2 regions of the Propionicimonas sp. T2.31MG-18 genome follow, and region 1 is predicted to be linked to the other one. Evidence: riboswitches for the same ligand, from Rfam matches in the RefSeq annotation. Region 1 holds a riboswitch; the other holds the start of a gene.
The links. A riboswitch is a leader RNA that binds a small molecule or an ion and turns the genes downstream of it on or off. The one in region 1 is predicted to bind cobalamin.
Positions count from the first base shown of each region.

Region 2: another riboswitch for cobalamin. It lies ahead of cobI (precorrin-2 C(20)-methyltransferase); the one in region 1 lies ahead of cobI (precorrin-2 C(20)-methyltransferase).

Region 1 is NZ_CAXWGX010000001.1:637,383-644,773, reverse strand. It holds gene cobJ (precorrin-3B C(17)-methyltransferase) at 1-1,593, opposite strand, end outside; gene cbiE (precorrin-6y C5,15-methyltransferase (decarboxylating) subunit CbiE) at 1,590-2,264, opposite strand; gene cobM (precorrin-4 C(11)-methyltransferase) at 2,261-3,058, opposite strand; gene cobI (precorrin-2 C(20)-methyltransferase) at 3,055-3,810, opposite strand; cobalamin riboswitch at 3,840-3,991, opposite strand; gene ACFQQJ_RS02685 (cobalamin biosynthesis protein) at 4,024-4,965, shown strand; gene ACFQQJ_RS02680 (cobalt-precorrin-6A reductase) at 4,962-5,729, shown strand; gene cobF (precorrin-6A synthase (deacetylating)) at 5,708-6,472, opposite strand; partial or broken gene ACFQQJ_RS02670 (cobyrinate a,c-diamide synthase) at 6,479-7,391, opposite strand, start outside.
Region 2 is NZ_CAXWGX010000028.1:63,939-71,329, forward strand. It holds gene cobJ (precorrin-3B C(17)-methyltransferase) at 1-1,675, opposite strand, end outside; gene cbiE (precorrin-6y C5,15-methyltransferase (decarboxylating) subunit CbiE) at 1,672-2,346, opposite strand; gene cobM (precorrin-4 C(11)-methyltransferase) at 2,343-3,221, opposite strand; gene cobI (precorrin-2 C(20)-methyltransferase) at 3,137-3,895, opposite strand; cobalamin riboswitch at 3,924-4,093, opposite strand; gene ACFQQJ_RS14850 (cobalamin biosynthesis protein) at 4,094-5,047, shown strand; gene ACFQQJ_RS14855 (cobalt-precorrin-6A reductase) at 5,044-5,775, shown strand; gene cobF (precorrin-6A synthase (deacetylating)) at 5,788-6,552, opposite strand; gene ACFQQJ_RS14865 (cobyrinate a,c-diamide synthase) at 6,549-7,391, opposite strand, start outside.

The sequences.
Region 1 (7,391 bases):
GTCGAAGTCGGCCAGGGTGGCGAGGGTGACTCGCTGGTCGGGCCGGTCGGCCTCCTCGACGACCGCGACCGGGGTGCTGGGCGGGCGGTGGGCGGCGAAGATGGCCAGCGCATCGGGCAGGTGGTGCAGCCGTGTGCGGCTGCGCGGGTTGTACAGCACGGTGACCAGGTCGGCCTCTGCGGCGGCGCGGACGCGGGTGAGGATGGTGTCCCAGTCGGTGTGCAGGTCGGACAGCGAGATGGTGGCGTGGTCGTGGCCCAGGGGTGCGCCGAGGATGGCGGAGGCGGCGAGGCTGGCGGTGACGCCGGGCACGATCTCGATGTCGATGCCTTCGGTGCCCTGTTCGAGGGTGGGGGAGGCCATCGCGTAGATCGCCGGGTCGCCGGAGCAGACGAGGGCGACGTTGTTGCCTTCGCGCGCGAACTGGATGGCGGTTGCGGTGCGTTCCTCCTCCTTGCCCATCGGGGTGCTGGCGATCCGGACCCCGGGCCGAAGCAGGTCCTTGACCTGTGCGACGTAGGGCCGGTAGCCGACCACGACGGAGGCCTGCCGGATGGCCTGCTGGGCGCGGGGGGTGGTGAGGTCGCGCGAGCCCGGGCCGAGGCCGATCACGGTGAGCTTGCCGCGGGCGGGGATGCGCCCGATCGCACAGGTGGCCTCGGCCGTCCTCTGCTTCTCGACCAGCAGGGTGGCGCCGTGGGCGAGGACGGAGGCCTCGGCGACGCTGGGGGTGCCGACGGCGACGCGGGGTGCGTCGCTGGGGTTGGGCACCTCCAGGGTGGCGAGCTGATCGGCAGGGTAGGTGACCAGCGGCACGCCGAGGTCGGCGGCGAGCTGGACGAGCCCGGCTTCGTCGGCCTTGGCGTCGACGGTGGTGATCGCGGCGAGCGACCCCAGGGCGAGGCCTGCCTGTTCGAGGGTCTGTTCGAGCAGGCGGCGCAGACTGGTGGTGCTGGTGCCGCGGTTGCAGCCCAGGCCTGGGACCAGGCTGGGCGGGTTGAGTACCACGCTGGGCAGGCTGCCGGGGTCGGTGAGCTGGTCGGTGACCAGGACCCGAGCGATGAGGCCGGTGGGCTCGGGGTCGTCTGGTCCCAGCACGCTCACGGTCGCCGGCAGCGGCGGCAGCGGCCACGGCTGGCTGCGGCGCACCGCGACCGGTTCTCCGTCGAGGATGGCCCGGGTCACAGCGGCGACATCCCCCGTCCAGCGCCAGCCGAGGGTGTCCAGACCGGGCACGCCGGCGGCGTCGGTGGCGGTGGTGAGGACGGCGGTGGCGCCGAGCCCTGCGGCGATCCGGCTGGCGAGGTCGTTGGCCCCGCCGCCGTGGCCGCCCACCAGCGGGATGACGAACCTCCCGGCGTCATCGATGACGACGACGCCCGGGTCGGTCGTCTTCGATGCCAGCAGGGGGGCGAGGATGCGGGTGGTGGCGCCGAGGGCCAGGTGGCTGACGATCAGGTCGCACTCGGCCCACGCCTGCGGGAGGCCGGCGACGGCACCGTCGGTGTAGCGGCGGCTTTCCTGGCCGAGGATGGCGTCGATCTGGTCGGCGCGGGCGCGGCTGCCCGGGCCGCTCGTGACCTGTCCGATCATGGCTGTTCTCCGATGACGAGGGGTGATGGGTGGCGGGTGGGGCCGGCGACGCCTCCCGGCCACGGCGCGTCGTCGTCGGCGGGGTGCCGGTCGAGGACGAGGACGACGTTGGGTTCGCGCGGGACGGTGGTGCGCGCAGCGGCGGTGGTGAGGACACGGACGCGTTCGTCGGGTTCGCCGAGCCGCTCGGCCAGGACGAACCACCGGCCCAGGCCGTCCAGGGCGGTGGCCAGCTCCCTGATGCCGTGCTCCGCCGAGGTGAACACCGCGACCTTTCCGGCGGTGTGCACCAGGTCGAGGGCCGGTTCGAGTGGACGACCGTGGACGCTGACGACGGCGGCGTCGTCCCAGGGCAGGCCGACGGCGGCGAATGCGGCCGCGATCGAGGACACGGCCGGCACCACGCGGGGACGAAGACCCGCAGCCCGCAACGTCCTGACGACGCCGAAGTACAACGGGTCGCCGCTCGCGATCACGACGACCACCTGGTCCTCGGGCAGAGTGGCCAGCTGTTCGACGGCCGGTCGTAGCGCTCCGAGGGTGATGCGTCGGGAGTCGTCGACCTCGAGGGCGTCGAGGTGGCGTTGGCCGCCCACCACCCAGTCGGCGGTGGCGGCGGCCACCCGCAACTCGAGGGTGGGAGTGCCGAGCAGGCCGTGGACGGTGATCACGTGTCGGTCCTGGTCACCAGTGGGGTGCCGTCGGCGGCGCGGTACTCGTGGCGGAAACCGGGGTGGTAGAGGTGGCTGCGGGTGTCGTGCTGCTCGGCCAGGGCTGGTCCGACGAGCACGACGGTGTGCTTCCACAACTTGTGGGCCTTCATCGTGGCCGACAGTTCGGCCAGGGGGCAGCGCAGCATCAACTCGTCGGGCCAGCTGACCCGGTAGCCGACGATGCAGGGCGTGTCGGCCGGGTAGCCGCCGGCGAGCAGCTCGTCCTGGAGCACCTTGTTGCGGGCCGCGGACAGGTACAGCGCCATGGTGACGCCGTGAGCGGCGAAACCGCGGACCGTCTCCCGGTCGGGCATCGGGGTGCGGCCGCCTTCGAGGCGGGTGAGGATGAGGGTCTGGGAAACCTCGGGGATGGTGATCTCGGCGTCCATGCGGGCAGCGGCGGCGGAGAAGGCCGAGACGCCGGGGATGGTGCGGTGCGGGATGCCGATCCGCTCACAGATGCGGCGCTGCTCGGCGGTGGCCCCGTAGATCGACGGGTCGCCGGTATGGACGCGGGCGACCAGCAGGTCCTCGTCGTGGGCGCGCTGATACAGCGGGGTGATGTCCTCCAGCGACTCGGTCGCGGAGTCGACCACGAGCGCGCCGGGCTTGGTGTTCGCAACGATGGCGGCATCGACCAGGCTGGAGGCCCAGATCACGATGTCGGCCTGCTCGATCACCCGGGCGCCACGCACAGTGATCAGGTCCGCTGAGCCCGGGCCGGCGCCGACGAAGACGACCTGGCCGCTCACAGTGCGCCGCCGGTGGTGGTGCGCCGCGGTGCGACGAGGACGGTGCTGAAGTAGGGCGCGCTGGTGGCCTCCACCTCGCTGAGCGGGGTGATGGTTTGGCCGGGCAGGCCCACGTTCACCCCAAGCACGCCATCCAGGCCGCGGTCGTGGACGAGTGCGAGCAGGTCGGCCAGCTGGCGTCCGCCCTTGTAGGCGACGACGGTGTCGGCATGCTCGAGGGCGGCGCCGACCGCGGCCAGCCCGGCCGTCACTGGTACGAGGGTGAGGCTTTCGCGTCCCTCGACGAGCGGGGTCAGGCTGGCCGCGGCCAGCGCCTGCATGGCAGTGATGCCCGGCACGACCGACACGTCAACGTCGGGCACCACTGCCTGTACCTGGGCGGCGAGGTACGAGAACGTCGAGTAGACGCTCGGGTCGCCGACGGTGGCGAAGGCGACCGTGGCCGCCCCCGCCTGGAACGCGTCGACGGCGGCCTGCGCGGACGCCTCCCACGACTGGCGCCGCTTGGCGCCGACACCAGTGCGTTGCGCCATGCTGAACGGCACCCGACGCAGCTTGCCCGCGGCCTCAGGGCAGGCGGCGAGCACGACCTGCTCGGCCCGGCCGGCGTCGTCGCCGCTGGCCTCTGTGCTCGGCACCAGGATCACGTCAGCCCGATCGAAGGCCGCCACCGCTTTTCGGGTGACGAGTTCGGGGTCGCCGGGGCCGACGCCCACCCCAACCAGGGCAGGAATGCGTGCAGCAGTGTCCAAGGGAGCCTCCTCAGGTGTCCTCGCCCGATCTCGTTGCTCGGCAGTGAGGCGAGTTCCTGGCTCCCGGTCCACGCGTGGTGCGTGGACCGGTCACAGTGGCGGGACCGCCCCGGACTTGCCCTTTCGGGCTCACCGGAGTTCCTCGGCACATCTCTGCGGCGCCCAGTCTGGCACACTCGATGGCGAACAATTGCCACCGGCGAAAGGTTGGTCATGGAAGCACCGGGGACGGCGACAGCTGTCGGCCTCGCCCTGGGCTGGGCGGCCGACCAGCTGCTCGGTGACCCGCTTCGCTGGCACCCGGTGGCCGGCTTCGGCCGCCTCGCCACTGCGGTGGAGGATCGCACCTACGCCGACGACCGGCTGCACGGAGCCGTCCATGTCGCCGTGCTGGTCGGGGGCGCGGCCGCTGTCGGGAGCCTGGTTGCCCGCAGCGCCAGACACCCGGTGCTGGCGACCCTGGCGACCGCAGCAGCCACCTGGACGGTGCTGGGTGGGAGGTCGCTGGCCCGTGAGTCCGAGGCGGTCGCGGCCCACCTGGACGCCGGCGACCTGTCCGCGGCACGACTCCAGGTCAGCCACCTGGTCAGCCGGGACCCGCAGACCCTCGATGCCGACGGCGTGGCCCGCGCCGCCCTGGAGTCGGTGGCGGAGAACACCTCCGACGCGGTGGTCGCCCCACTGTTGTGGGGTGCGGTCGCCGGCGTTCCCGGGCTGTTGGCCTACAGGGCGATCAACACCCTCGACGCGATGGTCGGCTACCGCAACGACCGCTACGGCAACTTCGGCTGGGCCGCGGCGAAGCTCGACGACCTGGCCAATCTCCTGCCGGCACGGGTCAGCGGCGGGCTTGCCGTCCTGGCCGCCCCACTGGTGGGCGGACGACCCGCGGACGCCCTGCGCGCCGTGCGTCACCAGTCAGGGCGGCACCCCAGCCCCAACGGCGGTGTGGTCGAGGCCGCCTTCGCCGGTGCCCTGGGAGTCACCCTGGGCGGCCGCAACACCTACGGCGGCGTCGAGGAGGACCGCGGCGAACTTGGACGCGGCCCCGCACCGTCGGCGGCCGACCTCGCCCGCGCGAACCGTCTGGCACTGGCGGTCTCGGCCGGGGCTGCCGGCCTGAGCGTCCTGGTCGCGCTCGCGAGGCGGCGATGAACGTCCTGCTGCTGGGCGGCACCGCCGAGGCGCGCGAGCTCGCCCGCCTGCTCCACGCCGAGGGCATCTCTGTCGTCACGTCGCTGGCCGGCGCCGTGGCCGACCTGCACCCGCCGCAGGGCACGACCAGGGTCGGCGGCTTCGGCGGCGCGGACGGACTCGCCGGCTACCTGCGCGGCCAGCACGTCGACGCGGTGATCGACGCGACCCACCCGTTCGCCGAACGGATGAGCGCGAACGCGGCTGACGCCTGTGCCCGGACCGGGGTGCCGTTGCTGCGACTGTCACGGCCCAGCTGGGCCGTCCATCCGGACGCCGCGTCCTGGCACTGGGCCGACTCGATCGACCAGGCACGGGAGATCGCGGGCGGGCTGGGCGAACGGGTCTTCCTGACGATCGGGCGGCAGTCGCTGGCCGAGTTCGCCGACTGGGGCGACCGCTTCGTCCTCGCCCGCGTGATCGACCCACCCGACATTGCGATCCCGGCCTCCTGGACGGTGCTGCGCGCACGCGGCCCGTTCCGGATCGATGACGAACTCGACCTGCTGCGCAGGTACGAGATCGATGTGCTGGTCACCAAGGACTCCGGCGGCCCGACCGACGCCAAGCTCGCCGCGGCGTCCGAACTGGAGGTGCCGGTCGTCATGCTTCGCCGGCCCGCGCCGCCCGACAGGGTGCGGTTGGTGACGTACGTGGCCGATGTGATGGTGTGGGTGAAAGGGCTTCGCGTGGGCGTGGCCGGTCAGCGTCGTCGCAGCAGGTAGGTGTCGAACATCCAGCCCTTGCGGGCTGCGGCCTCGGCGCGGACCCGCACGATCTCTTCCCGAACGTCCTGCAGGGGACCGGACACGAGAATCTCGTCGGGGGTGCCGAGGTAGGCGCCCCAGTAGATGTCCAGGCCTTCGGGTTCGATGGTTGCGAATGTCTGGGCACCGTCCAGCATCACCACCACGTCGTCGACGTCGGTCGACATTCCGCCGCGCAGTAGCCGGGCAGGGCTGATCTGGAGCGCGCGGCCCTGCCGGTTGAGCGGGATCTGGTGCCGGGCGGCGAGGGCCAGCACGCTGCTGATTCCCGGCAGCACGCGCAAGGTGATCGGCGCGCTGTCGGCCGCCGCCGCCACCAGTTGGTCGGCGATCGCCAGGGTGCTCTCGTACAGGCTCGGGTCACCCCAGACGAGGAAGCCACCCACCTGCCCTGGGCCGAGCGATCGACCGACGGCAAGGCTCCACTGCTCGAGTCGTTGGGTGCGCCAGCCGGCCACGGCCTGGTCGTAGTCGGGGGCGGTCCGCCAGGGCCGTGGCGGGTCGCTGAGTTCCACGATCTGCACGGGAGTGGTGCGATGCCGCTCGACCACGACTCTCCGCGCCTCGACGAGGTCGTCCAGGTCACCCTCCTTCACCACCACAAAGAGGACGTCGAGTTGCTGGATGGCACGGGATGCTTCGATCGTGACCCAGTCGGGATCTCCGGCGCCGATGCCGATCAGGAACAGTTCACGGCTCACCGTCTGCCTCCTGTTTGTGGCGAGCCCGAGTTGAGCCCCGGCGAGGGTTGCGGTCAGGGCGTCGGCAACCTCGGGCGCCGGCACCTTGATACGGATCCAGGTGGGCCCGAGGCCTGGGAACGACTCGCCTCGCCGGACGGCGAAGCCGGCCACGGCGAGGGCGGGCCGGACCGAGTCGGGGCCGCAGGAGGAGGTGTCGACCAGCACGAACGGCGCTGCGGACGGCACGCTGGGGAACCCGGCGTACGACAGTGCCGCGACCAGGTGGTCACGGTCGGCGTTCAGGGTGAGGTACCGGCTCGCAGCTTCGGTCCGTGCGGCCGCGGTGCTGGTGGCGATCATCGCCGCGATGGCGGGCGCTGAGACCGGCCAGGAGGGTTGGGCCTGCGCCAGGCGCGTGATCAGGCGGGGGTCGCCAATGACGTAGCCGACCCGCAACCCCGCCAGGCCCCACGTCTTCGACAGGGACCGGAGCACGAGCCGGTTCGGCATGTCCGGTTCGATCAACGACTCGCGCTCGTCGGTGGCGTCCATGAACGCTTCGTCGACCACCAGCAGCCGACCGTGGCCGGCTTCGAGCAGGGCCTCCCGACGATGGAGCCAGCCAGTGGGGTTGGTGGGGTTGCCCACGAACAGGGCGTCGGCCCACGCGGGCAGCCCGGTGAGGGCGGGGACGCCGTGGTCGGTGCGGACGGGCAGAAGCCACCGCTGGACGGCGTGCCCGGCGGCCCGCAGGGCCGATTCGGGTTCGGTGAACTGAGGGTGCACCACCAGTGGGTGGGTCGCGGTGAGGACCCGGGCGATCAGCGCGAACGCTTCGGCGCCGCCGGCGGTGGGGAGCACCATCTCAGGCCGAACTCCGTGGGCTGCCGCGATCGCGGTCCGCGCCAGCTCGACGTCGGGATAGCGGCCCAGCGTG
Region 2 (7,391 bases), on a different contig from region 1:
CGGTGCGCCCGGCGCCCGCGGTCAGGTACCGGGTGGTCGAGGAGCCGACGACCACCAGGGAGTTCATGTTGACCACGTCGACGTCGAAGTCGGCGATCGTGGAGAGGGTGATCCGCTGCTCGGGGCGGTCGGCCTCCTCGACCACGGCGACCGGGGTCTTGGCTGGTCGGTGCTCGGAGAAGATGGCGAGCGCGTCAGGCAGGTGGTGCAGCCGGGTGCGGCTGCGCGGGTTGTACAGCACGGTGACCAGGTCCGCCTCGGCGGCGGCCCGGAGCCGGCGAAGGATCGTCTCCCAGTCGGTGTGCAGGTCGGACAGCGAAATGGTGGCGTGGTCGTGGCCGAGCGGGGCGCCGAGGATCGCGGACGCAGCGAGGCTGGCGGTGACGCCCGGCACGATGTCGACGTCGATGCCGTCGGTGCCCTGCTCGAGGGTGGGGGAGGCCATCGCGTAGATCGCCGGGTCGCCGGAGCAGACCAGAGCCACGTTGTTGCCTTCCCGGGCGAACTGGATAGCGGCCGCGGTGCGCTCCTCCTCCTTGCCCATCGGCGTGCTGGCGATCCTGGTTCCGGGGCGCAGCAGGTCCTTGACCTGGGCGACGTAGGGTCGGTAGCCGACCACGATCGATGCCGCCCGGATGGCCTGCTGGGCGCGGGGGGTCGTGAGGTCGCGGGAGCCGGGCCCGAGCCCGATCACGGTCAGCTTGCCGCGGGCCGGGAGGCGTCCGATCGCGCAGGTGGCCTCTGGCGTGCGTTGCTTGGGCACCACCAGAGTCGCCCCGCGGGCGAGGACGGACGCCTCCGCGACGCTCGGCGTGCCGACCGCCGCCTGCGCGTGGTCGCTCGGGTTGGGCACGTCGAAGCCGGCGAGGACGCCGGCCGGGTAGGTGACCAGTGGCACGCCGAGGCCCGCGGCCAGTTCGACGAGGCCCGGTTCGTCGGCCTTGGCGTCGACCGTGGTGATCGCCGCCAGCGAGCCGGGGGCAAGCCTCGCGTCGGCGAGCGTCCGGTGCAGGAGTTCTCGCAGGGACGCCGCGGTCGTGCCCCGGTTGCAGCCCAGGCCCGCGACCAGGCTGGGCGGGTTGAGAACGACGGTGGGAAGCGTGGAGCCGGCGGTGGTCCGGTCGGTGACGAGAACGATCCCGACGCAGTTCGGGGGCGACGCGTCGCCCGGGCCCGCGACGACGACATTCGACGGCAGGGCCGGGATCGGCCAGGGCTGGCTGCGGGCGAGGGCGACGGGTTCACCGTCGAGGATGGCGCGGGTGACGCCGGCCACGTCTCCCGAACAGGCCCAACCCAGGGTGTCCAGGCCGGGCAGTCCGGCCGCATCGGTCGCGGTGGTGACCACAGCGGTCGCTCCGAGCCCGGCGGCGATCGCGCGGGCGAGGTCGTTCGCTCCGCCGCCGTGTCCGCCGACCAGGGGGACCACGAACTGGCCGGCTTCGTCGATCACGACCACGCCCGGGTCGGTGCTCTTGGACTCCAGGAGGGGAGCGATGATCCGGGTCGTCGCGCCGAGGGCGAGGTGGCTGACGACCAGGTCGCACTCGGCCCAGGCCCGGGGGAGCCCCTGGACGGCGCCCTCGGGGTAGCGGCGGGTGGTCTCGCCGAGGATGGCGTCGATCTGGTCCGCGCGTGCCCGGCTGGCAGCGCCGCCGGTGACCTGTCCGATCATTCGGGTTCTCCAAGGGTCGGGTATGGGGCGGGGGCGCCCGGGCCGGCGATGCTTCCCGGCCACGGAGCGTCGTCGTCGCTGGGGTGGCGGCTGAGGATCAGCACGACGTTCGGTTCCCGCGGGGTGGCGTCGAGGGCCTGTTCGCTGGTCAGGACGGTGACCTGCTGGTCGTCCTCACCGAGCCGTTCGGCCAGCACGAACCAGCGGCCGATGCCTGCCAGCCCGGCGGCGAGTTCGCGTACGCCGTGGTCCGCTGAGGTGAACACGGCCACCTTGTCGGTGTTCCGGGCGAGGTCGAGCGCTGGTTGGAGGGGGCGGCCGTGCACGCTGACCACCGCGGCGTCATCCCAGGGCAGGCCGATCGCGGCGAAGGCGGCCGCGATGGACGACACCGCCGGTACCACGGCGGGTCGGAGCCCCGCAGCCCGAAGGGCGCGTACCACGCCGAAGTACAAAGGATCGCCACTGGCCACGACGACCACCTCGGCCTCGGCGCGACCGGAGCCCAGCTGCTCGATCGCCGCAGCCAGCGACCCGAGGACGATGCGGCGATCCTCATCGACGTCGAGCCGGTCGAGGTGCCGGGCGCCGCCGACGACGACGTCGGCGGCCGCGGCCGCGATCCGCAGTTCCACGCTCGGGCGCCCGAGGAGCCCGTACACGGTGATCATGCGGGGTCCCGCGTGACCAGCGGCGTGCCGTCGGCGGACCGGTACTCGTGTCGGAACCCGGGGTGGTAAAGGTGGCTGCGAGTGCGGGCGGTCTCGGCGAGGGCGGGTCCCACGAGCACCACGGTGTGCTTCCAGAGCTTGTGCTCCTTCATCGACGCCGACAGTTCGTCGAGGCGGCAGCGCAGCATCAGCTCGTCCGGCCAGCTCACGCGGTAACCGACGATGCACGGTGTCTGGGGCGGGTAGCCGCCGGCCAGCAACTCGTCCTGCAGCACCTTGTTGCGGGCCGCCGACAGGTAGAGGGCCATCGTGACGCCGTGCGCGGCGAAGCCGCGGACGGTCTCCCGGTCGGGCATCGGGGTGCGGCCGCCCTCGAGGCGGGTGAGGATGAGGGTCTGGGATACCTCCGGGATGGTGATCTCGGCGTCCATCCGGGCGGCGGCGGCGGAGAAGGCGGACACCCCGGGGATCGTGCGGTGGGGGATGCCGATCCGGTCGCAGATGCGCCGCTGTTCGGCGGTGGCCCCGTAGATGGACGGGTCGCCGGTGTGGACGCGGGCCACCAGCAGGCCCTCGTCGTGGGCGCGCTGGTAGAGCGGGGTGATGTCCTCCAGCGACTCGCTGGCCGAGTCGATCACCAGGGCGCCCGGCCTGGCGCCGGCGACGATGGCGGGGTCGACGAGGCTGGACGCCCAGATCACGATGTCGGCCCGAGCGATCACCTGCGCCCCGCGCAGGGTGATCAGGTCGGCGGCACCGGGGCCGGCGCCGACGAACACGACCTCGCCGGTCACAGCCGGCCGCCGGTCTCGGTGCGGGCGGGTGCGACGAGGACGGTGGAGAAGTAGGGCGCCCGGTCGGTGTCGACGTCGCACAGCGGGGTGATGGTCTCGCCCGGAAGTCCGACGTCCACCCCGAGCACTCCGTCCCGCCCGGCGTCGCGCACCACGGCGAGGAGGGCGGCGAGCTGGCGCCCGCCCTTGTAGGCGACCACGGTGTCGGCGTGTTCGAGGGCGGTTCGGACGGCCTCGAGGCCGGCGGTAGCCGGCACCAGGCTGAGGCTTTCCTGACCTTCGACGAGCGGGGTGAGGCTGGCCGCGGCGAGCGCCTGCATGGCGGTGATGCCCGGCACCACCGAGACGGTCAACCCCGGTACCGCCGCGCGCACGTGGGCGGCGAGGTAGGAGAACGTCGAGTAGACGCTCGGGTCGCCGACGGTGGCGAACGCAACGGTGGTGGCGCCCCCGGCGAACGCCGCCTCTGCTGCCTGGGCCGACGCCTCCCAGGACTGGCGGCGCTTCTCGCCGACACCCCGTCGTTGGGCCATGCTGAAGGGCACCCGTCGCAGCTTGCCGGCCGCGCCGGGACAACCGGCGAGCACGACCTGCTCGGCGCGCCCGGCATCGTCGCCGCTGGCCTCGGTGCTGGGAACCAGGATGACGTCGGCACGGTCGAGCGCCGCCTGCGCCTTCAGGGTGAGCAGTTCCGGGTCGCCCGGGCCGACGCCCACCCCGATCAGGGCAGGCGTGGAAATGGCAAAGCTGTCCATGGAGCCTCCTCAGGTGTCCTCGCCCGATGTCGTCGCTCTGCAGTGAGGCGAGTTCCTGGCTCCCGGACGAAGCCGGTTACAGTGGCGGGACCGCCCCGGACTTGCCCATCGGGCTCACCGGAGTTCCTCTGCACATCTCTGCGGTGTTCAGTCTGACACACTCGAGTACGGAGAATTACCACCAACGAAAGGTTGGTCATGGCAGCTCGGCGGACCGGCGTCCTCGCGGCCGGACTCGGCCTGGGGTGGCTGGCCGACCAGCTGCTCGGCGACCCGCGCCGCTGGCACCCCGTGGCCGGCTTCGGGCAGCTCGCCGTCGCCCTCGAGCAGCGCCGGTACGCTGACGACCGGACGCGCGGCGTGCTGCACGAGGCCGTTCTGGTGGGCGGCGCACTCCTGTTGGGCGGCGCGATCCAGCGGGTGGTGCGCGATCGGCCCGTCCTGTCCGTGCTGGCCACGGGTGCCGCCACCTGGGCGGTGCTCGGCGGGCGCTCGCTGGCCCGGGAGTCGGAGGCGATCGCCGCTCGGCTGGCCGCCGACGACCTGCCCGGGGCGCGGGCCCGGGTCGCGAACCTGGTCAGCCGGGACCCGCAGTCGCTCGATGCCGACGGGGTCGCCCGTGCCGCGCTGGAGTCGGTGGCCGAGAACACCTCCGACGCGGTCGTCGCGCCCCTGCTCTGGGGTGCGGTGGCCGGCATCCCGGGCCTCCTCGGCTACCGCGCGATCAACACCCTCGACGCGATGGTGGGCTACCGCAACGACCGGTACCGCAACTTCGGGTGGGCGGCGGCGAAGCTGGACGACCTCGCGAACTGGCTGCCGGCGCGGCTCACCGCCGCTTTGGCGACGGCCGCAGCGCCCCTGGTCGGCGGCGACCCGTCCGACGCGGTTCGTGCGGTCCGGGAACACTCCGGGCAGCACCCCAGTCCGAACGGTGGCGTGGTGGAGGCCGCTTTCGCCGGCGCGCTCGGCGTGCGCCTAGGCGGATGCAACACCTACGGCGGGGTGGTCGAGGACCGTGGCGAGCTCGGCTTCGGCCCGGCGCCGGCGCCGGCGGACCTGGCGCGCGCGAACCGTCTGGCGCTGGCCGTGTCGGCCGGTGCCGCCGCGGTGACGGTGGCGCTCGCGATGTCCCTCGGACGCCGACGGTGAGCATCCTGGTGCTCGGTGGCACTGCCGAGGCGCGGGAGCTGGCCGGGCTCCTGGTCGCCGCGGGCGTGCCATTGGTGACCTCGCTGGCCGGCGACGTGGCCGAACCGAGGCGCCCGGCCGGCGCGGTGCGGATCGGTGGCTTCGGCGGGGCTGACGGACTGGCAGCCCACCTTCGCACCCACGACACCACGGCGGTGGTCGACGCCACCCACCCGTTCGCCGAACGGATCACGGCGAACGCCGCCGCCGCGTGTGCCGCGACCGGAGTGGCGTTGCTGCGGCTGTCGAGGCCCGGTTGGGCGGGCCGGCCCGAGGCCGCCGGGTGGCAGTGGGTGGACGGCCTCGACGGGGCTCGCCGCGCTGCCGAACGGCTCGGGGCCCGGGTGTTCCTCGCCATCGGTCGGCAGGGCCTCGCCGCGTTCGCCGGCTGGACGGACCGCTACGTCCTGGTGCGTGTCGTCGACGCCCCCGAGGTCGATGTACCCGGCAGCTGGGAGGTGCTGCGGGCGCGGGGGCCGTTCTCCTTCGAGGCCGAGTGCGACCTGCTCCGCAGCCGCTCGATCGACGTGCTGGTCACCAAGGACTCCGGTGGCCCGACGGAAGCCAAGCTGGACGCTGCGGCGCACCTCGGCGTGCCGGTCGTGGCGGTGCGCCGACCGCCGGTCCCGTCGGGCGTGCCGGTCGTCACCACGGTCGCTGAGGCTTTCGCCTGGGCGGCGGCGCGCTGAGCGCGGTCGGAATCAGCGGCGGCGCAGCAGGTACGTGTCGAACATCCAGCCCTTGCGCGCCTTGGCCTCGGCGCGGCGGGCAGCGATCTCGTCACGCACCTTGTCCAGCGGCCCGGCGATGAGGATCTCGTCGCCCGTGCCGAGGTAGGCGCCCCAGTAGATGTCCAGGCCGGTGGGGTCGATGGTGGCGAACGCCTGCCCGCCGTCCAGCATCACGACCACGTCGTCGATTCCGTCGGGCAGGCCGCCCCGCAGCAGTCGGGCCGGGCTGATCTGCAGTGCCCGGCCCTGCCGGTTGAGCGGAATGCGGTGGCGGGCGGCGAGGGCGAGGACGCTGCTCACGCCGGGGACCACCCGGAGCCGCAGCGGTTGGCCGGTGGGTGCCTGTCCGGCCAGCTCGTCCACGATCGCGAGGGTGCTCTCGTACAGGCTCGGGTCGCCCCAGACGAGGAAGCCGCCGCTACGGCCGTCCTGCAGGGCGGCTTCCACGGCGGCGCCCCACTGCCGGAGGCGCTGGGCGCGCCAGTCGGCGACAGCGGCGTCATAGTCCGGTGCGGTGCGCCAGGGCCGAGGCGGGTCCCTGAGTTCGACGGTTCGTAACGGGGTGTGTCGGTGCTGCGCGATGACCTGGCGGCGAGCCTGCACGAGGTCGTCCAGCTCATCCTCCTTGAGCACGACGAACAGGACGTCGATCTCCCGGATCGCCCGGACGGCTTCGAGGGTCAGCCAGTCGGGGTCGCCGGCGCCGATGCCGATCAGGACGAGTTCGCGGCTCATGACGGGCCTCCGGTGAGGGTGCAGAGGGCACGGACGAGCCGGTCGGCGACGTCGGGTCGAGGGACCTTCACCCGGATCCAGGTGGGGCCGAGACCGGGGAACGACTCGCCGCGCCGTACGGCGAACCCGTGGCCGGCGAGGGGTTCCCTGACCGAGGTCGGCCCGCAGGCGGAGGTGTCGATGAGGACGAACGGTGCGCTGCTGCTGGTGGTGCCGAACCCGGCCTCGGCCAGGGCAGCCACCAGGTGCTCGCGGTGGTGGGCGACCTCGGCGTAGCGCGCGGCCGCCTCGGCAAGTGCCTCCGGGGTGCTGGTGGCCACCATGGCTGTGGCTGCCGGTGTGGAGACGGGCCACGGGGGTTGGGCCGCGGCGAGGCGGGTGATTAGGGACGGGTCGCCGACGACGTAGCCGACGCGCAGCCCGGCCAGCCCCCACGTCTTGGACAGCGACCTCAGCACGAGCATGTCGGGCATCTCCGGGCCGATCAACGACTCGTGCTCGTCGGTGGCGTCCATGAACGCCTCGTCGACGACCAGCAGCCGCCCGCGGGCCAGGGCGCGCAGGTCGTCGCGGCGGTGGAGCCAGCCGGTCGGATTGGTCGGGTTGCCGACGAACACGGCGTCGGCCCAGGCGGGAATGCCGCCGAGGTCGGGGGTGGGGGTTCCCGGCGTGATGGGTAGCAGCCAGCGCTGGACCGCGTGCCCGGCGACGCGGAGAGCGGCCTCGGGTTCGGTGAACTGGGGATGGACGACGAGGGGGTGCGCGGCGGTGAGGGTGCGCGCGATCAGCGTGAACGCCTCGGCCCCGCCGGCCGTCGGCAGGACCATGTCCGGGCTGAC